Regions from separate parts of the Halobacillus ihumii genome, predicted to be linked through region 3. Evidence: riboswitches for the same ligand, from Rfam matches in the RefSeq annotation. Region 3 holds a riboswitch; each other region holds the start of a gene.
The links. Region 3 has a riboswitch for cobalamin ahead of G6R08_RS09420 (ABC transporter substrate-binding protein). Riboswitches for the same ligand answer to the same signal wherever they lie in the genome.
Positions count from the first base shown of each region.

Region 1: linked by a shared signal. The riboswitch ahead of G6R08_RS00845 (DUF4430 domain-containing protein) and the one ahead of G6R08_RS09420 (ABC transporter substrate-binding protein) in region 3 are both predicted to bind cobalamin.
Region 2: linked by a shared signal. The riboswitch ahead of G6R08_RS04870 (acyl-CoA thioesterase) and the one ahead of G6R08_RS09420 (ABC transporter substrate-binding protein) in region 3 are both predicted to bind cobalamin.

Region 1 covers NZ_CACVAO010000001.1:152,624-160,705, reverse strand. The annotation lists gene resB (cytochrome c biogenesis protein ResB) at 1-1,486, shown strand, start outside; gene ccsB (c-type cytochrome biogenesis protein CcsB) at 1,520-2,701, shown strand; gene G6R08_RS00855 (response regulator transcription factor) at 2,798-3,514, shown strand; gene G6R08_RS00850 (ATP-binding protein) at 3,514-5,295, shown strand; cobalamin riboswitch at 5,333-5,511, shown strand; gene G6R08_RS00845 (DUF4430 domain-containing protein) at 5,722-6,126, shown strand; gene G6R08_RS00840 (ECF transporter S component) at 6,130-6,639, shown strand; gene sigX (RNA polymerase sigma factor SigX) at 6,787-7,320, shown strand; gene G6R08_RS00830 (GerMN domain-containing protein) at 7,310-8,082, shown strand, end outside.
Region 2 covers NZ_CACVAO010000001.1:926,340-934,421, reverse strand. The annotation lists gene G6R08_RS04885 (LCP family glycopolymer transferase) at 1-932, opposite strand, end outside; gene G6R08_RS04880 (hypothetical protein) at 1,131-1,511, shown strand; gene G6R08_RS04875 (esterase/lipase family protein) at 1,553-3,070, opposite strand; cobalamin riboswitch at 3,276-3,462, shown strand; gene G6R08_RS04870 (acyl-CoA thioesterase) at 3,650-4,123, shown strand; gene G6R08_RS04865 (DsbA family oxidoreductase) at 4,187-4,915, opposite strand; gene G6R08_RS04860 (chitobiase/beta-hexosaminidase C-terminal domain-containing protein) at 5,222-8,082, shown strand, end outside.
Region 3 covers NZ_CACVAO010000001.1:1,884,120-1,892,201, forward strand. The annotation lists gene cobD (threonine-phosphate decarboxylase CobD) at 1-90, opposite strand, end outside; gene cbiB (adenosylcobinamide-phosphate synthase CbiB) at 65-1,024, opposite strand; gene G6R08_RS09410 (adenosylcobinamide amidohydrolase) at 1,024-2,493, opposite strand; gene G6R08_RS09415 (FecCD family ABC transporter permease) at 2,490-3,515, opposite strand; gene G6R08_RS09420 (ABC transporter substrate-binding protein) at 3,508-4,488, opposite strand; cobalamin riboswitch at 4,639-4,821, opposite strand; gene G6R08_RS09425 (N-acetylmuramoyl-L-alanine amidase family protein) at 5,004-5,909, shown strand; gene G6R08_RS09430 (CynX/NimT family MFS transporter) at 6,368-7,600, opposite strand; gene G6R08_RS09435 (aldehyde dehydrogenase family protein) at 7,800-8,082, opposite strand, start outside.

The sequences.
Region 1 (8,082 bases), 1.7 Mb from region 3:
AAGTGCCAGGCGTTCGCAAACATATAACCGCACGTTTATCGATAAAATCTGGAATTTCTTTTCTTCCGTAAAAGTCGGTGTGTGGCTCATTGTTCTTACCCTGATCGCTTCAGCAGTCGGCACGATTTTTCCACAAGAAATGTACATACCACCAAATGTCGATGCTGCTACCCATTATGAAGATCAATATGGATTAGCTGGTCAAATTTACTACCAACTAGGGTTTCATAATTTATTCAGTTCCTGGTGGTACATGCTATTACTAGCTATGATTGGAATCTCTATTGTCATTGCTAGTATCGATCGATTTGTACCACTGTATAAAACGCTTAGAACTCAGAAGCCTGAGCGCCATGATTTATTTTTAAAAAAACAAAGAATTTTTGGTAAAACAGAATCAAGTTCCGTAGATATTGAACAAGTGAGAAAAAACTTAAAACAAAGCCGTTATAAAGTGACAGAACAAGATGGACATATCCTGGCTGAGAAAAACCGTTTTGCCAGATGGGGTCCTTACGTGAACCATATCGGATTAATAATTTTTTTGCTAGGTACATTATTAAGGTTTATACCTGCTCTGTACGTAGATGACTTCGTCTGGGTAAGAGAAGGAGAAACAGCAGTAATTAACGGTACAGAAGGTCAATACTACATTAAGAACAAAGAGTTTATACTAGAAACATATGATGAAGATGATGAAAGATTCCAGGAAGCTCTTCAGAACGAAGGAGGATTAGTACCAAAAACCTATCAAACAAATGCCGTTGTGTATAAACGTACTGATCCGATCGTTGTAGGTGGCGACCCTGAGCTCGAGAAAATTAAAGAAGATCAGATTAAAGTAAATCACCCACTCAAGTTCGGCGGATTCGCTCTTTACCAAGCGAGTTATCAGTTAAATGAGTTTAAAGAAATGACCTTTAAGATTCATGATAAAAACAATGAAGATAGCTCATATGGTCAATTCACTGTAGATTTATCTGAGCCAAAATCAGAATATCAACTGGATAGTGGCTATCGAGTGGTTCTCGATTCTTATTACCCTGAGTATGAGCTTAAGGATGGAAAACCTGTATCTGTATCTAAATACCCGAAAAATCCAGCGTTTGTCTTCAATGTTTACCCTCCTGGTGAATCAGAACCAGAGGTTAGTTTCGTAGGGATCGGGGCCAATGTGGATGCAACCGGGGAAAATGATTATAAAATTGGCCTAATCAATTTTGATGTTCGTGATGTAACCGGGTTAACTGTGCGCAAAGACTATACACTCCCATTCATTGCGTTAGGCGGAGCCATTTTCATGATTGGGGTAATCCAGGGAATGTACTGGAATCATCGCCGGATATGGATTAAGCCAAAAGAAAAAGGTGTATGGATTGCGGGACATACGAATAAAAATTGGTTTGCATTACGACGGGAAATTGACAAGGTCATCAGTGAAACAGGAATAGAAGCTCCAAATGACCAACAGGAAATGAAGGATTAATATCTTTTTGAAGGTGATAAAGGAGGGCGAACAATGGAGTTAAGTACAGTTAGCAGTAACTTACTTTACGCCGCATTTATTATTTATCTAGTCGCTACGTTTTTCTTCGGGGGAACGATACGTGACAAGCAAAGGAAAAAATCTGGTATTGCCGGTAAAATAGGAATCACCTTAACGATTGTGGGTTTTCTCACACAAATAGGTTATTTTATTACAAGATGGATAGCGAGTGGACATGCTCCTGTCAGTAATTTATTCGAATTCACAACATTTTTTGGCATGATGCTGGTTCTGGCGTTTATCGTCATGTATTTTATTTATCGAATTAATGTACTGGGACTGTTCGCACTGCCCATCGCGTTGCTTATCATTGCGTTTGCGAGTATGTTTCCTAGTGAAATTTCACCGCTCGTTCCATCTTTGCAATCGCATTGGCTTTACATTCATGTGACAACAGCATCGCTTGGACAAGCTGTTTTATCCGTAAGTTTTGTGGCTGGTTTGATATTTTTAATTCGCCAAATTGATCAAAGTGAAAAATCTAAACACACGTTTTGGCTTGAGTTTGTCATCTATATGCTGGCTACAGCGTTAGCCTTTATCATTATTTCCTCATCGTTTAATGCGGTGAATTATCAAGTCACTTTTGAAGCACCTATCCAGGAACAGCCAACTGAAATTAAGTATCAAATGCCGGCTATTGCGGGTCCAACTGATGGAGAACTTATTACAGAAGGTATGTCTCCATTGTTTGAAGTGCCACAGTGGATGCGCGGGCAGGATGCCGCCATTAAGTTTAATACGATGATTTGGTCATTCCTTGGGGGACTCGTGCTTTACTGGCTTGCTCGTTTAATTCTTAGAAAACGGATTGGGGCAGCAGTTCAGCCTCTTCTGAGAAAAGTCAACCCGGAACTGGTCGATGAGATATCTTATCGTGCCGTGGCCATTGGCTTCCCAATTTTCACACTCGGAGCTCTTATTTTTGCCATGATTTGGGCCCAACAAGCCTGGGACCGCTTTTGGGGATGGGACCCTAAAGAGGTGTGGGCCTTGATTACTTTCTTTTTCTATGCCGCCTATTTACACCTCAGACTTTCAAGGGGATGGCAAGGTATGAAATCAGCCTGGCTTGCTGTTGGTGGTTTTGCCATCATTATGTTTAACTTGCTAGCGGTAAACTTAATCATCTCCGGGCTCCATTCGTACGCATAACTTAGAGTTGAGACAGGAAGGGTTTGTACACCCCTCCTGTCTTTTAATATAATAGGTAACAAATAGCCGTTTGATGAAATAAGGAGTGTAATAAATATGGATTATGAAGCAAAAATTTTAGTTGTAGATGATGAGGAACGTATTAGAAGGTTAATCCGTATGTACTTAGAACGAGAAGATTATATAGTTGATGAAGCCGAAGAAGGAAATGAAGCCTTAAGAAAAGCTTTGCAGGAAGATTATGATGTCATATTACTTGATCTTATGATGCCTGGAATGGACGGAATAGAGGTGTGTAAGGAACTGCGAGAGAAGAAGGCTACACCCGTTATTATGCTGACTGCTAAAGGGGAGGAGTCTAATCGCGTTCAAGGCTTTGAGGTAGGAACAGATGATTATATTGTGAAACCATTCAGCCCAAGAGAAGTAGTTTTACGGGTGAAAGCGATTCTAAGACGTGCTTCGTCCACTAAATTTCTCGAGACAGATACAGCTGCTCGAAATGTGCTGGTATTCCCGCATATGACCATTGATAATGATGCACATCGGGTTACAGCGGACAATAAAGAAGTATCATTGACACCTAAAGAGTATGAACTCTTGAACTACATGGCCCAGAAACCGGATAAGGTCTTTGATCGTGAACAATTGTTGAAAGAGGTATGGCAGTATGAATTTTTTGGTGACTTACGGACTGTCGACACTCACGTGAAACGCCTTCGCGAGAAATTGAGTAAAGTTTCTACAGATGCAGCTGGAATGATCGTAACAGTCTGGGGTGTAGGCTATAAATTTGAGGTAAGTGGCGAGTAATGTTCTGGCGCAGTGTAGTCGGGAAATTATGGTTTACGATTTTATTGCTCGTTTGTTTTGTTTTAGTCATACTCACTGTATTACTTCTTGAGTTCTTTGAAAATTACCATGTGGTGGATGCTGAACGCGAGCTATTACAAACCGCTTCAAAAGTATCGGAGGTCGTACAAGAGTATGATGATAAGAATTTAATTCAATCGATGGCTGAACTAATTAAGGATCCCTCCAGCCATGTTCTTGTAACCTACGATTCGACTGAATTTATTTCTTCTGATAGTAATTCAAACGATTTGCCTGCAGTAGGGTACGATTGGTTTATGAGTGATCCTGAACTATCCTCAGTCATTAAAGAGAATGAAGATGTGATGAAAGTGGCGGGATTTGCCAAGTCAGATTTGGAGATTATGGTCGTGGGTACCCCACTTTCAAATGGTGAAGGTGCAGTATTTGTCTACCAATCGCTTGATACCATTCAAAAGACGTCTGATCAAACAACTAAAATTGTTTTCCTTGGCGCAGGAATCGCTATAATCTTGACTACAATCTTCGCCTTTTTCTTATCAACAAGAATCACCGCTCCGTTAATTAAAATGCGAGAGGGCGCTTTGGAACTTGCAAGAGGGGAATTCAATACAAAGATTCCGATTTTAACACATGATGAAATCGGAGAACTGGCTATGGCTTTTAATCGTATGGGACGAGAACTTAAGTTTCACATTAATGCTGTTAATCAAGAAAAAGAACAATTGTCCGGTATTTTACGTTCCATGGCGGATGGAGTGCTTACGATTAATAGGCAGGGAGAAATTTTAGTCTCTAACCCGCCCGCTGATCAATTTTATCAGTCCTGGATATACGAAAATGACGGGAACGAACCTGCCCATGGAAAAAGGGAAGTGCCTCAGCCCATGCGAAAACTATTTGATGAGGTTATTGAGACTGAGCAGGAAGTGATGACTGAAATTACTGTGCAAGGACGAACGTGGGTAATGTTAATGACCCCTCTTTATGATCGTACTTATATAAGGGGAGCGGTAGCGGTACTGAGAGACATGACAGAGGAGCGGCGTTTGGATAAATTAAGAAAAGATTTTATTGCAAACGTCTCACATGAACTAAGAACTCCGATTTCAATGTTACAGGGATACAGTGAAGCAATTGTGGATGATGTAGCCGAAACGAAGGAAGATAAAAACGAGCTGGCTAAAATTATTCATGATGAATCACTCCGTATCAGCAGGCTAGTGAATGAATTACTGGATCTCGCTCGAATGGAAGCCGGTCATATGACTCTTTATAAGGATACAGTCGAAGTAATGCCGTTTCTTGAAAAAATTATTCGTAAATTTCAGGGATTGGCAAACGAAAGAGAGATCAACCTTCAGCTTTATTCAAATGACGCGCAAGGAACCATTCATATCGATGCAGATCGCATTGAGCAGGTATTAACGAATTTAATAGATAATGCGATTCGGCATACGAATGATTACGGATCGGTGGATGTAATAGCCGAACGAACATCTGATCAATGGATCGTGAAAGTCACAGATTCAGGATTGGGAATACCTGAAGAAGATCTCCCATTTGTATTTGAACGATTCTATAAAGCAGATAAGTCTAGAAAAAGGGAAAATAGTAAGAAAGGAACGGGTCTGGGACTCGCTATTGCCAAAAACATCATTGAGGCTCATAAAGGGTCGATTCATGTTCATAGTAGAGTGAATGAGGGAACAACTTTCACCTTTACTCTGCCGACAGAACTGGAACAAGAGGAGAAATAGCTTGAAAATACCCTGACCATGCTGTACGATAAAATAGAATTAAATGAGAAAATTAGGTACCCGATATGGTGTAATAGGGAATCTGGTGAAAAGCCAGTACTGTCCTCGCAACTGTAAGTGTTGACGAACAAGGGAAACCACTGCGAATAATCGTGGGAAGGCTCTTTAGTAGAATGATGCACGAGTCAGTAGACCTGCCTGATTTAATATATTGTTTCAAAGCTTCGGGGATTGAGCCTTTGAGATATCCGGTTTAATCTTATGTAGTGTTTTTACATAGCTTTACTGGTATGTCTTAAGCCTGCTCTTCTAATAAAGGAGCAGGCTTTTTTAGTATCATTTGGGTAGACCTGAGTAGTCAACCATCATCATCCCCGATTAGCATTGCAGCAATGTATTTATTAATAGAATGGGGGTTTTGTAATCATGAGAAAGATGTATGCACTAATCACAGCATTAATGGTGACCTTGTTCGTGCTCGCTGGCTGTCAAACTGAAGGTGGAGGAGAAGAGGCCAGCACCAGCCAAGAGGAGAAGCAGGAAGTAACACTTAACATCGAACTATCTAAGAACAAAGGGGAAAAAGTGCTCGCCAATGAAGAAGTAACAGTTGAAGAAGGCACTGTGTTAATGGAAGTGATGAAAAACAACTTTGAGGTGGCAGAGAAAGATGGGTTTATTACGGGACTTGAAGGAATTACTGCCAGCGAAGGAGAGCAAAAGGCCTGGATGTTTACCATAAACGGGGAAACTTCAATGGTTGGAGCAAATAAATACGAGGTAAAACAGGGCGACGAAATTGTCTTTGATTTTCAATCCTGGGAATCATGATTCATGAATACGTATAAATTAACGTTAATTGCAATGCTTGCTTCGATGGCAATTGCAGGACGTCTGGTGATGGCGAACATTCCAAATGTACAGCCTGTTACTGCCATTATTATCATTGCAGGCTTCTGGCTAGGGCCGCTGGCAGCAGTCATTATGGCTTTCTTAACAACATTTCTCTCTAATGTTTTTCTAGGGATGGGGTACTGGACTATATGGCAAATTCTATCCTGGTCTATAATCGGACTGGGAGCAGGTTTAATCGGCAAATACTGGGCGAACATTCCAGTATGGATGCTATCAATATATGGGTTTCTAAGCGGAATTGTCTATGGACTAATTATTTCTTTTACAATGAGAGTTGCAGGACAGCCGTTTTGGGCTTATTATTTAGCAGGATTGCCGATGGACTTAAATCATGCCGCAAGCAACGTAATTTTTATCCTTGTGCTCTCCCCGGTGTTAGGAACATTGTTTTCTCGTTATCAAAAGAAACATTCGCTTACAAGTGTATAAGGATATTTAAAGTTGAGCTGCGATTTTAGCAGCTCTTTTTTATATGAACATTTATGGTTTTCATTTTAAATGATCGGTATTATGATAGGTAGGTGTAACTTTTAATGGTACATAAACGACAATATGAATGAACGGGAGGTTCAAGGTGTGAAACCGTTCTTTGATGAATTTTACGATAAATATCATCGAGATTTATTTCAATTTATTTATTATATGGTAAAAAATCGATCAGCCGCTGAAGATTTAACCCAGGAGGTTTATATAAAAGTGCTTCAATCATATCAATCATTTGATGGCAGGAGCAGTGAAAAAACATGGTTATTTTCGATAGCTAGACATGTGACTATTGATTACTTCCGCAAGCAGGGACGTAAAAGAAAAAAGATTATGGACTTTTTTAACTGGGAAGAAAAAGGTGAATCAATAAAGGATGAGGAAGCCTTGCCGGACGAAGTGGCGGAACTGAATGACAGGATGAGAGAAGTTTACGAAGCATTAGATCAGTGTACGGTAGATCAAAAAAGTGTCATTATCTTAAGGTATATACAGGGGATGACGATACAAGAAACCGCAGCCATTTTGCAGTTTTCGGAGAGTAAGGTTAAAACTACTCAGCATAGAGGAATGCTTGCTTTAAAGAAACGATTAGGTGTAAAGGGGGGTAGTGAGCATGAAGCATAATGATAAACAAGATACACGTATAGAAAAAATGCTGCATGAGCTCCCGCAAATTGATGACACAAAAAGTAAAGATGATTATTATCGCCTGATCACCGCTGACTCTAACCAACAGTCTTCAAGGCGCCCAAGATGGCTGTTTCCTGGTATAGCTTCCGTCATTGCAGTGCTCATTCTGGCCGTAGTAGTGCCTTTTTCATATTATTCCATGAAGGAAGGGGCTGTCGATCATCCGCAATCTGCTGAGCATCAAAATTTGAAGCTGGAAAAGTCGGAAGGTTCCAGCAGCGGAAATGATCTTCCTTTAAAAACCAACCAGCAGTCCTCTGATCAAACTGTTCATGAGTTGAAAAGTATGGTGGTTGAAGAAATTTCCAGTAATATGAAGCCTTTGGCAGCTGTTGATCAGAGTGTTCAACATATCGTTCCTCTTACGGTTGTATCTGAAGAGAATGAACGTGAAGGAAGCAATATCAATACAGAACAGCTTGGATTATCAGAAAATATTCTTGAAAATATCACCATTTCAATTGATGAAAACGATGAAAAGGCTCAGGTGACGTTTCCTAATAACTTTTCGGTTAGCGGAAATGCGATGAGCACTTCAATTGTTAACAGTATAAAATGGTCAGTGGAGCCTTACAATGTTGAGAATATTTCCATTCAGACTGAGGACGGCTCACCGGTATCGCTGGGCAGTTATGGAAAAGTATCATCATTGTCGGTTATCGAAGAGGGTAGTTTCATTTTCAAAGTATTTAAGCC
Region 2 (8,082 bases), 960 kb from region 3:
TAAGAACCAAAATTAACAATTAAGTCATGCGTTTTTTGAATTTCTGATTGCGGCATCTCTATTAAATACATCCCAGAACTAGTTATAGGATTCCCGGACATTTGGTAAGTAGAGATGTTTTTGCGCGCACTGCTATAATTCATGGCGAGCCGGCGCATATCCCCAAATTCCATATTTGTTTTCATATTATTCCCTAATACATTCATCACTTCATCAATCTGATTGATCATATTTAATCCGGCAGCTTTATCAATGACTCCTTGAATCACTTGACGCTGACGGTGATTACGTCCAAGGTCCCCTTTCGGATCTTCTTTACGCATACGCACATAGGCGAGGGCTTCTTCGCCCGATAAATGCAATTGACCTTTTGGAAATTGGAAGCCATCTTGGGTAAAGGCCATATCATTATTAACAGTGATTCCATCCACAGCATTGACCAACTGTGCCAGCCCTTCCATATTCATCGTTACATAATAATCAATATGAATATCAAGGAAGTTTTCAACGGTCTTAACAGACATATCACTTCCACCATAAGCATAAGCATGATTGATCCGGGTCACACGCCCATCACCTGCAATTTTCACTTTAGTATCGCGGGGAATACTGACCAGTTGCATTTGATTATTAGCTGGATCAAGGGTCATTACAATCATTGTATCTGAACGTCCTTGATCATTCTCGCGTTCATCTACACCTAGCAAAAGGATATTGATAGGCTCTTTATTATCAACTTTCTTATCTGTTATCTCTGTATCTATGGAAGGTACATTTTCGTGAAGTTTGCTATTAACTGTTTGTTTGACGTTATTAAAAATCGTAAATGCATAAACGCCTCCTCCAATGAGCAGGAGCACGACAATGAGCAGGACGATTTTCCACCAGCGTCCCTTTTTCCTCTTCCTTTTCTTCATTTCTTTTCGTCCCATAACTCCACCTCAATTATGTAGAATAGCATCGAACTAATTATCTATTATACTTGTAATGGTGAATCTTGTAAAAGTAATGATGAATAATCTGGAAAAAAGCCCCACCTCAGGTCATCCAATATCTGGATGACCTGAGGTGGGGTGGGGCGATTTGATGTGCTACTATGAATTGGACAGGCAGCAGGGGGGAAGAAGAAAATGAAAGAAGTGATTGTGTTTTTAGCTGAAATTGTTAATGTATTTCATGATCTATTGTTAGAAGTATCTCAGTCGTCTGGATGGAATCTGACTGATAAGGAGCTTCACTTCTGGATTATCGGAATACTGGGAATCATAGGATTGATTTTTGTAGATGTACTATTTCATATGATTGCTAGATGGAGTATTACGGTTATTTCATTTTTGTTTACACTCTCTATGGTTCTTGTTTTTGTGCTGGCTGTAGAAATTCAGCAGAAGATTACAGGCAGGGGGGCTATGGAGTTTAATGATGCCGCCATAAGTGTACTCGGATTTTTAGCCTTTTGTGTTGTTTATTTTTTCATGAAAATGATAGCAAAATGGATTCGAACAAGGTGAAACCCCCTTCTTTCTTTGTAAAGTAAGGGGGCTGTTTCTTCTTATTTTATAACTTTTCCATCACTATCTACGTAGACAGAGGTCACAATGGTACGATTAAATGGAACGTTTGCTTTCGTCTTTCCTTTAAGGTCAATAGTAAGATTGTAAGTGCCTTCTCCGAGTTTTTCTAACTTTTTAGAAGAGGAGCCGTTCAGATCATTCCACTTTAGGCTTTTCGTCTTCTTTTTACCTTTCTTATAGTAGTCTAGGCGAATATCTGCTTTTACTTTGTTATGATCGATCGCTTGTTGATGCTGTGCGAGTAAAGATACTTCCATGTTTTTATTTACTGTAAAGTCTAAGTCCTGATTAACGGGGCTTTGATAATGGACGGATAGAAGGTAGTGCTCCTCAGGTGAAGCTGCTTGAAGTGTCCATTCTCCTTTAGCAGGTTGGTTTAGTTGAATAGAATGATAATAAGCACCCTGGAAAATATTTGACGAAGCTGGTGTGACTTCAAAGGATGAATGGTTTTTACCGTCTGGTCCAATGAGAGTTAATGCAGTATTTTCCCTTTCGCTGATCCAGTTCACGGTAGCTTCAGTTACGTGATCTTCTACTATGAATTTTTCATAAGTTGATCCTTTATAGGTTCCCCCGCGATAGTAGTAGTTTGCAAGAGGGGAAGGCTGATGTTTTTTCCGATCCATTGGTTCTGTTAACGTTTTATAAGCCGTTACGGATTGGTTTTCATAAAGGTATTGATCAAATAACCGGAATGTGGAACTGCCTAAGCGGATTTCTGAGTGATTCCAGTCAGCTACTTTAACTTCCTGGGCATAAGGAAGGCGTGAGCTAGCCACAGTAACTGCACCATCATTCGCTCCATAGCTGCTCAGGTATAACCCGCCCCAGTAAAGCGAAGTTCCAAAGGTTCCCCATCCTGTACCGCCGAATGTAAAAATGGGATCTTTATCAACATTAGCATGACTGTCGGTTTGGCTGCGGAAATTGTTCATGTAGCCGGTTTGGAGCGAATAGACGGCTGGATTTTTACTTCCAATTATGTCAGCCAACCACCCGGCCCAACTGCTATAGGCAAGATCGGCAAGCTGTGAACCATGATGAGGGGTAGAGAGGGTAATCAAACGGTCAACGTAAGGGGAGGCCTGGTAATGTACAAGGGCGGACTGTGTATCGATGCCACCTTTACTATGTGCTACGAGTACCAATTCTTCGCCAAAGTACTCGTAAATTTGTTTTAGTTTTTCAGCTAATAACTTTCCGTTGTCCCACATATTTTTAGTAGGATACAAATCTACAAATGCCGTTTCAAAGCCATGATTATAAGCCGTTTGATACATATCATTTTCTTTCCACCAGGTGTGAGAGGAACTATTTAAGCCATGAACAAACACAACAGGCGACTTGGAAGAATCAACATCAGTGGGAGTGAGACCGACGTACCACTGCCCAGGCGTTCCGGAGGGGTCTCCTTTTCCAAATGAACCTGCATAAACTTGTAATGGTGATAGGAGAATAACTACTAGCAGAAAGATTCCTGCTTTTTTTAGCATTTGTACACTCCTTTCTGACAAAATCGATGAAGTCACAGTCAGCAATTTATTATATACGTCTGAATTTTTTGTAGAACAAAAAGTTAAAATAAATAGTTCAGTGAACTCAGGTGTTTTAGTGTGAATATTTTAAGGTTGATCCATTCTTATTGACAACTGGCTGGCTCTCGCCGATAGTGAAGAGGAGGACAAGTATCCTCAAACAAAATTTAATAGGCTTTATGGTGGCTTCATGATTGAAGCTGAAAAGGGAAGATTGGTGCAATTCCAACGCGGTCCCGCCACTGTATAGAGGAGGCATTTTGCGAATTTCACTGTTTCTGACTCGAAATGGGAAGGAGAAAAGGCTGTTGATTCTGAGCCAGGAGACCTGCCATAAAGAAGAACATGTTAATCCTACGGGAGATAGGAGGGTGTTACGTGATGAGGTATCTATTTTTTCTTGCTGATCCCTTATAACTGCTCATAATCAAGTCACATCTTCTTTAGGAAGGTGTTTTTTTATTGCGTTTTTTGTGAGTTGGCTTTTTTGCAAAAACGCTTAACAGCTATGTAAGAGACCTGCAAGGAGGAAAGGAAATGGAAAATGCTTTACCGGTAAATGCTTCGAAAATGACACAAACACGTTTGGTTCTGCCTCCAGATACCAACCATCTGGATACGATTTTTGGAGGGAAAGTACTTGCATATATCGATGAAATTGCAGCCTTAACCGCTATGAAACACTCTAATTGTGTGGTTGTTACGGCATCGATTGACTCAGTGGATTTCCTATCTTCGGCTAAGGTAGGCGATGCGCTGACCTTGGAAGCGTTTGTTACGTCAGCGGGAAGGTCATCAATGGAAGTTTATGTAAAGGTGTTTGCTGATGACTTATTAAAGGGGGAGAAGATGGTGACAACTGAATCATTCTTAACGATGGTTGCTGTAGATTCAGAAGGAAAACCAACACCGGTTCCACAAGTAATCCCTGAAACAAAAGAAGAAATAAGGTTACATCAAACAGCACCCTCGAGAAAAGAGTATCGCCGCAACCGCGCCAGCTTACGATAATCCCAATTAATTCCACCTCAGGTCATCCAGAATCTGGATGACCTGAGGTGGAATTAATTGGGATTAGTTGTCGTTTTTCGGCGGGACGTCGCAGCTTTCATCTGTGCAGGCTTCTCCCTGTTTGTCATCAGTTAAGCTTTGAAAAGCAGGCGATTGCTTTTCTTCCTCCATTACTTTCTGTAAGCTTTGTACAAAAACTTCGGTAGGCTGAGCTCCAGAAATAGCATACTTTCTGTTAACGACGAAAAAAGGTACGCCTTGAACGCCGATTTCCCTTGCTTCTGCTTCCTCCGCACGAACCACCTCACCAAATTGTTCACTTGAAAGTACATCACTGACATCAGTCTGGTCAAGTCCTATGTCTTGTGCAAGTTTGATTAGTGTATCGTGATCACCAACATCTTCTGAATCGGTGAGAACAGCTTGGAAGAACCGTTCTGTCGCTTCCTTACCAAGTCCCTTGCTCTCTGCAAATTTAGCTACACGGTGGGCGTCGAATGTATTAGTAGGAACTGTTGTGTCCAGATTGTATTTCAACCCTACGCTGGTCGCTTGCTGTTCCATGTTTTTATTCATCTGCTTGGCTTCTTCCACGCTCTTCCCATACTTGGCAGCTAATTTCTCGGCATTAGACATTCCTGTGTTTTTCTCCGCTTGCGGGTCAAGTTCAAAGCTCTTATAGACGATCTCTGTCTGTTCACCTTCAGCTATTTGTGAAAGAGCCTCTTCAAGTCGACGCTTTCCAATATAACAAAACGGACAAACAAAGTCCGACCAAATTTCTATTTTCATGTTTATCACCTCATAGTTAATTTTTCACACATTTATTTTACGGGGCAATTAAGTGAAATGCCATTAATCTGATTGATAAGCCACTAGAAAGAACAGATAATATTTTTGGCTGGAATATAGTTCCACCTCAGGTCATCCAGATAATGGATATAAATAGGCTGGATGGTTCTAGTGGTCAGACGTCTTGTGCTGTGTCTTTTGGCGCAATTTGTAATTTTTACAGAAAAAAGGTCAATGTGTAGGCGGATTATCTTTTATACTTGGGAAAGATTGATAGATTTTTATAACTTATTTAGGAGGAATGAAATGAGTATTAAAAAGACGGTTGTTACTGGTCTGGCAGCTGTATTAGCGTTAAGTCCATTTGCAAGTGCGGTTCCTCAAAGTCATGCAGCGGAATCAGCAGATGACCTATTTTTCTCAGAATACATAGAGGGAAGCAGTTATAATAAAGCGATAGAAATCTATAACGGAACGGGCAGTTCAATAAATTTGTCTGCCTACACGATCGAAATGTATGCAAACGGGTCACTGGAGCCGACGGGTACTTTCGAATTGTCTGGTACACTTCCAAGCGGTGAAGTTTTCGTGGCAGCTAATAGCCGGGCAAATCAAGAGATTTTAACAAGTGCGGATGCCACTAACAATTCTGCGATTAATTTTAATGGAAATGATCCCGTTGTCCTAAAGAAAGACGGCATGGTGGTTGATTCTATCGGTCAAATTGGCAGCGAAGAATCGTATGCTGATGACGTCACACTTGTTCGTAAGGAGTCAATTACTGCTGGGAACAAAAATACAGATGACCCTTTTGAAACAGCAGGAGAATGGGATAGCTATGCCAAGGATACGACGGAGTATCTAGGAAGCTATCAAATGCCGGATGTTCCTGAAGTAGAGCTGCAATCAATTAAGGATGCGCGGACAAGCGAACCAGGAGCAACCGTTAAGGTAAAAGGAATTGCGACAGTTGCTTTTGAAACTGGTGGTCAAACAAATCTGTACATTCAGGATGAAACAGGAGGCATTATCGTTCGTGCTCCCGGTTTATCAGCTGAGGCAGGCGATGAAGTGACCGCCACAGGCGAGTTCTCTGATTATTATGGGATGCAGCAGATTCTTGCTTCGTCAGCGAATGTAGAAGTCGTCACAGAAGAAGTTGGCGTCCCTTCTCCCCAGAACGTAACTTCTCAACAATTTTCCCAAAATGAAGGTGAAACAATTGAGGGTGAATTTGTTCAAGTTAATGGGGTAGAGGTTCTATCCAAAAATAGTTACGGAGATTTCACCGTACAGGATTCAGCAGGAACATTTACGATTACACCTAACGATGAAAATGCTCTAGAAGTTGGAAAAACATATGAGCAAATTGCTGGTGTCGTTAATTACAGCTTTAATGAATATCGACTTGTTCCACGTAATGCACGGGATATTGTCAACGAAGTGTTTGCTGTGCAGGCGAATCCAGCGTCAGGTTCCCTAGTAGAGGGTGAAACAGTGGAACTGTACACCGCGCAATCAAATGCGACTATCCATTATACAACAGATGGTTCAGAACCAACGCCAAGCAGTACTAAGTATACTGAGCCAATTACAATTGAGCAGGATACAACCATTAAGGCAGTTGTTGTAAAAGAAACAGGGGAAGTAAGTCCAGTTTCAACCTTTGAGTACGAGGTGCTGAAGCCACTGGATGATGTTGAGATCCATGACATTCAAGGTGCGAGTCATACGTCCCCATACGAAGGTAATGTCGTTGAGCATGTAGAAGGCGTGGTAACAAAACTTGATGGATCAAATGGTTTCTACATGCAAAGTCTTAACCCTGATGACAAAGTGGCTACATCTGAAGGGATTTATGTGTATGACCGTTCAGGTACAGCAGAGGTGGGCGACCATGTAGAGGTAGCTGGTGAAGTAACTGAATGGCGGGAAGAAGGTTACTCTGATGCAGAGGATTTATTAACAACGCAAATTAGTGCATCAGAAGTAAGCGTAACAAAGGGTGGAACCAAACTTCCGGATCCAATCGTGTTAGGCGTGGACCGAGAGCAGCCTACGGAAGTGATTGAAAATGATGGCATGGAGTCGTTCGATGCGAAAGAGGATGGTTTGGACTTTTACGAAAGTCTTGAAGGGATGTTAATTGGGATTAAGGATGCTACGGTTGCGGCACCAGTAAAATATGAAGAGCTCGCTGTGTATGGGGAAACTAGTGAAGATCAGCGGTTTACCCGTGCTGATGGTCTGCTCATTTCACCGAATGATTATAATCCTGAGCGTCTTTTGATAGATGTGGATGGGCTTGGAATTGATGCTGTGACTGGGGATTACTTTACGGAAATGATCACGGGTGTGGTCAGCTATGATTATAGTAATTTCAAGATTCGTCCGTCCGGAGATTTTCCTGAGTTGATGGATGGCGGTACAGAGCGGGAAGTGACGGAGCTTGAGAGTTCGAAGCAGAAACTGACTGTGGCAAGTTACAATGTTGAGAATTTCTCCGCAGCGGGTGACCAGGAGAAGGCCGCTCGATTGGGCGAGGCTTTGGTGAAGAATTTGAATAGTCCTGATATTGTCGGGCTGACTGAAATTCAGGATAATAACGGGCCGACAGATGATGGAACGGTCGCTGCAAATAAGAGTTATCAAGAATTGATTGAAGCCATTGAAACTGCAGGCGGACCAAGCTATAAGTTCGTTAACATTAATCCAGTTGATAAAATGGACGGAGGGCAGCCTGGTGGAAATATTCGTGTAGGGTTTCTATATAACCCTGAGCGTGTATCGCTGACTGATAAGCCTAAGGGCGACGCGGTCACAGCTGTTGATGTTAACGAAAACGGGTTGACGCTAAACCCGGGCCGCATTGATCCACTGAATGCCGCGTTTAATGATTCTCGTAAGCCGCTGGCTGCAGAATTCAAATTTAATGGTGAAAAAGTGATCGTTATCGCCAATCACTTTAATTCAAAAGGCGGTGACGGCGCGTTGTTTGGAGCGGAACATCCTGTTGTGCTGGGAAGTGAAGAGCAGCGTATCGAGCAAGCTGAGGTTGTAAATAATTTTGTTGAAGAGGTCGATGAGGAAGTGAAGCGGGAGAATGTAGTGGTGCTCGGGGATTTGAATGACTTTGTGTTCTCAAATCCATTGCAAACACTTGCAGG
Region 3 (8,082 bases):
CACGTTCACGCTAAAATCATGGGTAACTTTTGGGAGCCGTAATGGGTCTGTTAAATAGTGCGGATTAGCTCCATGTGACGGCCAGTTCAATGGCGGCACCTCCTATCCATAGTAATGTCAAAATATAAAGAGCAGCTCGCATCATATAGTTTTGAGCGGCTTTAATATGTTCAGCCCCCATCTTCTTATAAGGGATGCCAATCGTAGGTCTAAACGATGCTTCGCCAAAATAACGATTTTCCCCGCCAAGTTGAATGCCTAATAAAATAGCAAATACTGCTTCGCCCCAGCCGCTATTCGGACTGGGATGACGCTTGGAATGAAGGAACAATAACGTCATAGCTTCTTTCTTCGTTTGAAAATGAGTTTTCTCTACTAATAAAAGCAACACCGATGTCAGCCGGGCTGGAATCAAATTCAACACATCGTCCAATCGAGCTGAAGCCCAGCCAAAAAGGTAAAATCGATCGTGCCGGTACCCGACCATTGAGTCACATGTGTTCACGGCACGATACAGCATAGCAAACGGTGCACCCCCAAGAAAGGCAAACAGAAGTGGTGCTGTTATACCGTCACTTGTGTTTTCAGCCACTGTCTCAACTGTACCTCTCGCTATTTCGGATTCATCTAGATGTTCGGTATCTCTGCCAACAATCATCGATAATTTATGGCGCGCACGGGTAAAGTTGGACTCCATTAGCGGCTCATACACCTCCTGTGATGCTTCTTTCAAACCTCTTAATGCGATCGTTGTCCAAATCAATAGAGACTCTATGGCTGCACCGAGCACGACATGAACATGATAGCTGAGTGTCATAACAAGCCATGTCATGACATAGACTGCACCACATACGATTAGAACCATAACCATCCCTTTAAAGCGTCGAAACTTTCCTTTATTCCATCGATTTTCAAAAAATTGGATCAAATTTCCTATCATCCGGACAGGATGTGGCAGCCACCGCGGGTCACCCAGCCAGATATCCAGTAAAAATGCGCAGCTTAAAGCAATAAGATGTGTGATCATGAACGACTCATTCTTTCCAAATAACGTTCAATGGCTTCTTTTGTTGCTTCATAACTCATCCGCCCAATTTTGCTTCCTAATAAAGTGATTGGACCGGCATATTCCAGACTCTTTCCAGTTTGAGTACTTGCTATCATCATGCTGTCGGTGGAAGTTCCTGTTGCTCCTGTATTAGTCAGTGGATCTTTAATTCCACAATCTGAAATAGCCTTCGTTTTCGCTTCCGTCGCTGTTACGATACCCTGAATAAATGCTTGTTCAGACAGATTGCCCTCAACGAAGATCCATGTGTTTATAGTCCCCGGATTGTTCGTCTCCACATGCTTCTCCCCGTAAACAACATCTACTGCATTACCTAGTCCAGCTGTAACTACAATCAATATTGAAACACCGTCTCCCTTGAAAAACAGCTCTGAATAATCAGGCAGGTAAGCTGCTGTCATCATCGCTAAAGTATCCTGCTCAGCCAGGCCCCATTGTTGACACCTTCCTACTAGGAATTGGTCAGGAGAACCACAAGTAAAACTTTTATCTACATGACAGTTCACGAAATTCCGATACCAGCCAAATCCTCCCCCCATGAGAGCAGAGGAAAAGGTTTTAAGCGGCTTGCATGTACTTACGATAACCTTTTCCTCCGTGGCTTTCACAAGTTCAGGTGTTATGGTAGTTCTTTTGTCATCTGAAGCATAACTTGGAAGCAAGTTCATTTGCGGGCTTGATACCGTCGGATTGGCGTGAACGGCAATGGAAGAATGATAGACTTGCTCAAGTAAAGACTTTTGAATGACTTCCTCTGGTTTACCTAGATGAATCACCTTTCCATGATCCATCAATAACAATCGATCACAATAAAGACCAGCAGTATTTAAATCGTGGAAAATGGAGACAACTGTCAACTGATCCGATAAAGACAGCTGTTTCATTTCATCCAACAGCTGCTTTTGATAACTAAAGTCAAGGTGGTTCGTGGGTTCATCTAACAGCAGAATATCCGGTTCCTGAGCCAGGGCTTGAGCCAAATAAGCACGCTGTTTTTCTCCTCCACTTAATTGATGGAGAGGAAGCGAACTCATTTCCGTTAGTCCCGTTTGTTCGAGCACATTCCGGACGACTTCCTTATCCCGTTCCGCAGGCTGTTTTAAGAAACCAGATTGATAAGCATAACGCCCCATCATCACGGTTTCAAAAACATTATAGGAAAAGAAGCTCTGTTGAATCTGGGGCAGGGTTGCTATTTTCCTGGCCAGCTGTTTACGGCCATAGTGTTCAAGTGGCTGCTGGTCAACCATCACTTCTCCTTTCCACAATGGAAGAATTCCACTCATCAATTTAAATAAGGTTGTTTTTCCACTTCCATTAGGACCAACCACGCCAAAAAACTCACCACGGTTGACTTGAAAGTCGACATCATTAACAATCGGCTGCGCGTCATATCCCCCTGTCATGTTCGTTACCTGAATCATACACTCGCCCCCTTTTTCCTCTGTTGATAAAGAATAAAAGCAAAAATTGGCGCTCCTATAAGAGAAGTAATCACCCCGATTGGCAGCTCAGCAGGGGCAATTATTGTTCGGGATATAAGGTCCGCCAGTATTAAGAAGGTCGCTCCATTAATCAAGGACAACGGAATAAGATGCCGATGGTCCGTACCGAAAAGCCGCCGGCAAATATGAGGGACGACTAGACCAACAAAACCAATGGTTCCAGATACCGCAACTGCTGCCCCCGTTAGGATCGAAGCAGCTAATAATATTAGTGTTTTCCTCTTTTCCGTAGGAACACCAAGCTGTCTGGCCCGTTCTTCCCCTAAGGACATAGCATTTAATTCCTGTCCCTGAGTCAACAGAAGCAACACCCCAACCGCAAAAAAGGGGAACAGTAACCCAACATGATTCCATCCCCGCATCGCAACACTTCCGAGGAGCCAGCCGACAATTTGCCGAAGTTCTTCTCCAGTCAAGGCAATCATGAGTGAAATAACCGAGCCAAGGAAAGAACCCATGACAATCCCTGTCAGTATCAACGTCTCAATAGAAAGCGTGCGATCAAGCATGCGTGCAAAAACAATAACAAAAAGCAGAGTAAGGACTGCCGTACTGATACTGACAATAGGAAGCGTAAAAGCTGAGAAAACCGGGAAAGAAAAGCCTACAAATAACACCAACACCGCCCCAACTGAGGCACCTGAAGATACACCTAGTGTATAAGGGTCCGCTAATGGATTTTGCAGCAGCCCTTGGAAGGATGCTCCAGCTATAGCTAGGGAGGCACCCACTAATCCAGCTAACACGACACGCGGAAGGCGAACATCTACAATAATACTGATGTTTATAGGGTCAATGGTTGATTGATAAGGACTAACCGCTTCTGCTATAGCCCCGATAATGACAGGGAGCGGAATAGGCACACTGCCAACGGCCACGCCGGCCAGCCAAGCGCCTATTAAAATCATAAAACTCCCTATATAAGCCAACGGTTTATTCATCACCGAACGTTTCCGGATAAACGGCTTCGGCTAACCGCTCTACACCCTCTATTAAACGTGGGCCCGCACGTGTAACAATGTCAGAATGAACATCAAATACCTGTTCATTTTTAATAGCCGGTACTTGTTCCCATCCTTCTCGACTGAGAACTTTTTCGACAGGGTTCTTTGTATAATAGCCATAGGTAGTAATGATGACGTCAGGCTGCAAACTAATAATGGCCTCTTCATTCATTTTCACCCAACCTTCTTGGCTGGCAGCAGCATTCTTCGCATTAATCGCCTCAAGCATTTGGTTCATGAATGTGCCCGTTCCAGTCGTATAAATTTCCGGTGCCGGGGATACTTCAACAAAAACACTTTTAGGGTCTTCGATCGTAGATGCTTTTTCCTTAATTTTCTTTAACTTATCCTTCATTCCAGCTACAATGCTGTTCGCTTTCTCCTGCTCATTTACTAATTTACCAATCGATTGAATCGTTTCGTATACGCCCTTAAAATCAGTTGCGTTCTTAACTACATAAACCGGAATCCCTGCATTGCGGATCTGCTTAATGGCTGCTTGTGAATTATGAGCATTGGACCCATGTGCAAGCACGAGGTCAGGCTTTAATGACAAGACTTTCTCCGTGTTAATTTGCATGCCGCCAATCTTGTCAATTTCATTCACCTGCTCGGGATAGTTGTCATGCTTTGACACGCCGACAACCTGTTCACCTGCACCGACGGCAAACGTTATTTCTGTGTTACTGGGAATCAATGAGACAATTCGTTCAGGGTCTTCCTCCAGTACGACCTCATTACCCGCTGAATCCTTTACCGTAAGAGGGTATGCACCTTGGGTTTCTTCTGTATTTGCAGCGTCTTCTTTCTGGCTTTCCTCTGATTGACCAGAGTTCTCATTGCTTGAACAGCCTGCCAGCAAACTGATCGTCATTAGAAGCATGAGTATGTAATTCAATAAACGTTTCAAATTAACCTCTCCCCTGTAATGAATCTATTTTTGAGCATAAAAAAAACACATCTCGCAATGAAGATGTGTACATTCAAGGATTTGCAATTCCACTGAATGGACATATAAGCAGAACTCCTTTTTTACTAAACACCTCCTATCCGCGTAGGTTATTGGTGAGAAAAACAGGTAGGTCTCCTGGCTTATGGTCATGGCTTTCTGCTCCTTCCCATGCTTATGACACAGTGGAATCGTGCAGATTGCTCGCAAGTACAGTGGCGGGACCGCGTTGGATTTGAACCAACTTCCCTTTTAAGTGATGAGTGACATCACGCCTGTTTTCTTCGCCTATTCAATTAACTACTATTCTACTAAAGATTATGAAAAAATGCTTGCATTTTAGAGTTTTTTGTCAAATATTCTCCTGGTAGCGTGTTACTGAATATATCATTTAAAACTTGTCCAAGATTAATAGTATGATCCACTACCTTTCATAGAATAAAAGTTGCACTATTAATAGCCAGGAGGAGTTATGTATGAATTTGAACATGCGTTCGATCAAGGTAATTCTATTGTTTGTCCTGACAGTTACATCTACGCTGGTGATCACCACGCCAGTAAAAGCTGCACAAACAGGCGAAGTTGACACCCAATTGTCCTTAAATGTTCGGGAAGCACCTAGTTTGAATGCTACGGTGATCGGAAGTCTTTTACCAGGGGAACAAGTTGAGTATATTGATCTTGAGAATGGCTGGGGGCAAATCACTTATCAAGGACGTCTAGGTTTTGTAAGCACCGATTTTCTGTCAGAAGGTGCTTGGGAGCGCGTTGAGGAAGAAAAACGAATCGAAGAGAAGCGTGTGAGAAAACCAGACGAGGCCAGGGAGGAAAAACCTTATCAATCTGAGAGACAGGAGATCGAACGCATTATTCTCGATCCTGGTCATGGAGGTAAAGATCCCGGAGCCATCGGAAATTCTCTTCAGGAAAAAGACGTTATTCTAGAAATCGCTAAGCTCGTTGAATTTACACTGCGTGCAAAAGGTTATGATGTTTTAATGACGCGAACAGATGATACCTTTGTTACCCTTGAAGATCGTGTAAAGATGGCCAATACCTGGGAAGGCGACCTTTTTGTCAGTATTCATGCCAACGGATACTATGACTCTAGCGCTAAAGGCATCGAAACCTTTTATAGTGCAGGGAGCTCAGATGCAAGAGATCTTGCAGATTTAGTCCAGGAACACGTTATCTCTGAAACTAATAACCTGAGTCGCGGGGTGTTTAAAGCGGATTATTATGTTTTGCGTCATACTGATATGCCAGCAATTCTTGTAGAAACGGGGTTTGTCTCGAATAAAAAAGACGCGGAATTGTTAAAAAGCGAAGATTACCGCGAGCAAGTGGCAAAAGGCATTGTCAAAGGCATAGAGAAGTATTAGTTTTTTAAGGTAATTGTTGTGCATGGTTTTTTTCTGATTCTTACTATCCTAGTAAGTGGATATATGATCCCCCATATAACATTAAAGGCAGGAACATAAGTAAAAGCAATGATGTCAAAAAACGAACGATAAAAAATGACTTAAAACGCAGATAATTAGCGTAGTTAAAATGCGAAGACTCCTGCGGGAACAGCACGACCCAAAGATCCCACAGGAAAGCGTCCTTTGCTTTCCGAGGAAGCTCGACTTTTTAGAGGATGTTCGGTTAAGTTCGGCACGTCGTGTGCCAACACCGAACGACCCCACGTCCTGTGGGGCCGCGGAAAGCGAAGTATTTTTACGAAGCGATGGTAGTAATCTTTCCAAGTGTACAACCCGAACTGATATTAATAGAATGATATGCTTTTTTAAGTTATGTCCGAGCCTAGCTTATAACGTGAGTGTTATGCTTCTGTCTATTACCGAAGAGGTTCTTTGCTCTGTTGAAAAACCGTCTGATTCCTTCCTGCTCCTAAACCAGCTGTTACCATTACAACTATAATGGCGATGAACAATAGTATTGGAACTGTCACCGATGCGGTAATATCCAGCAGTATACCGATTAATACCGGCCCCACAGCAGCAAGTGAATATCCAATCGATTGAGACATCCCAGACAGTGCAGCACTTTGCCGAGCATTAGCTGCCCGAAGCCCAAGCAAGGTAAGCGCCAGACTGATAGATGAAGCTTGGCCAATCCCGATCAGCATGACACTCAGAACCAATAAGGGAATGCCTTCTGCGAACAATACTCCTAACAAGCCTGTTGTATAAAGGCAGCCGATCATTCCAACAATTCCTCTTTGATTATTAAACCGGGAAGCCAGCACCGGAGTCAGGAAGGTCATCGGCAACCCCGTTAACTGCATGACAGATACCATCCACCCTGCTGTTGAGATACTAACCCCTCTGCCATTGAGGATTTCAGGCAGCCACGCAATCATAGAATAAAATAAAAACGATTGTAATCCCATAAAAATGGTAACTTGCCAGGCAATTTTCGAACGCCATATCGAACCGTTCTGCAGTGCAGGTGTCTTTACATCATCTGCTTTAGCCGGTTTTCGTAGTTGAGGCACCCAGATTATTGCAGCCGGAATAGCTAACACGACCCAGCATACGAGTGCTTTTTCCCATCCAAGCCCAAATCCTTCAGCTAAAGGAATACTAAGCCCTGTGCCAACCGCTGAAAAGACAGACATGCAAGTGGTATAAACGGCTGTTACCAGGCCCACCTTTTGAGGATATTTTTCCTTTACAATCCCGGGTAACAGTACATTGGATATGGCAATACCAATACCTATTAAAGCGGTTCCTGCAAATAAGGTGAATGTCATTGAAATAAACCGAATCAAAATCCCCGCTATTAAAGTCAGTAAACCTGCAAATACTACCCGTTCTAATCCAAAGCGTTGACCAAACTTTGGTGCAAGAAAAGAAAAGATCGCAAATGCTAACAAAGGCAGTGTTGTAATAAACCCTGCAGCAGCATTGGACAGGCCTATATCTGCCTTGATTGAACTGATGAGTGGTCCAACTGATGTAATGGCTGGACGTAAGTTAAAGGCAACAAAGATGATGCCAATAATGGATAATACTTTTTTCATATCTATACGTTTGTCTTGAAATCTCTCCTGTGAATTAGTTCTCATTCCGTACGACTCCTTATCCCGCTTAGCTCATTTAATCATCTAGCAGCTGAAAAGATATCTTTACAACATCCTTCTTTCTATATAACGTACCAAAGTACCTTCTTTCCTCCCTCCATATTTAATTCTCAGTCATATGAAATCATAGAAAAAGAACAAATACATCATTAAGGAATAATGCTGTACTTGTCCTTTTAATTTTTTAAAAAGGGAATTCTCTATATTCTTCTTGTACCGAAATCCATTTCAATTTAGTAAATTCCTCTATGACCCACGGATTCCCAAATCGTCCTAAGCCACTTTGTTTATTTCCGCCAAACGGAACATTCGCCGCATCGTTTACCGTTTGGTCATTGACATGTGTCATGCCACTATCAATCTTCAAGCCGTATGCTTCTCCTTTTTCTAAGTCAGATGTAAATATCGCAGAGGTCAGTCCATAAATCGTATCATTCGCTAATTCAATGGCATGATCATCAGAATCT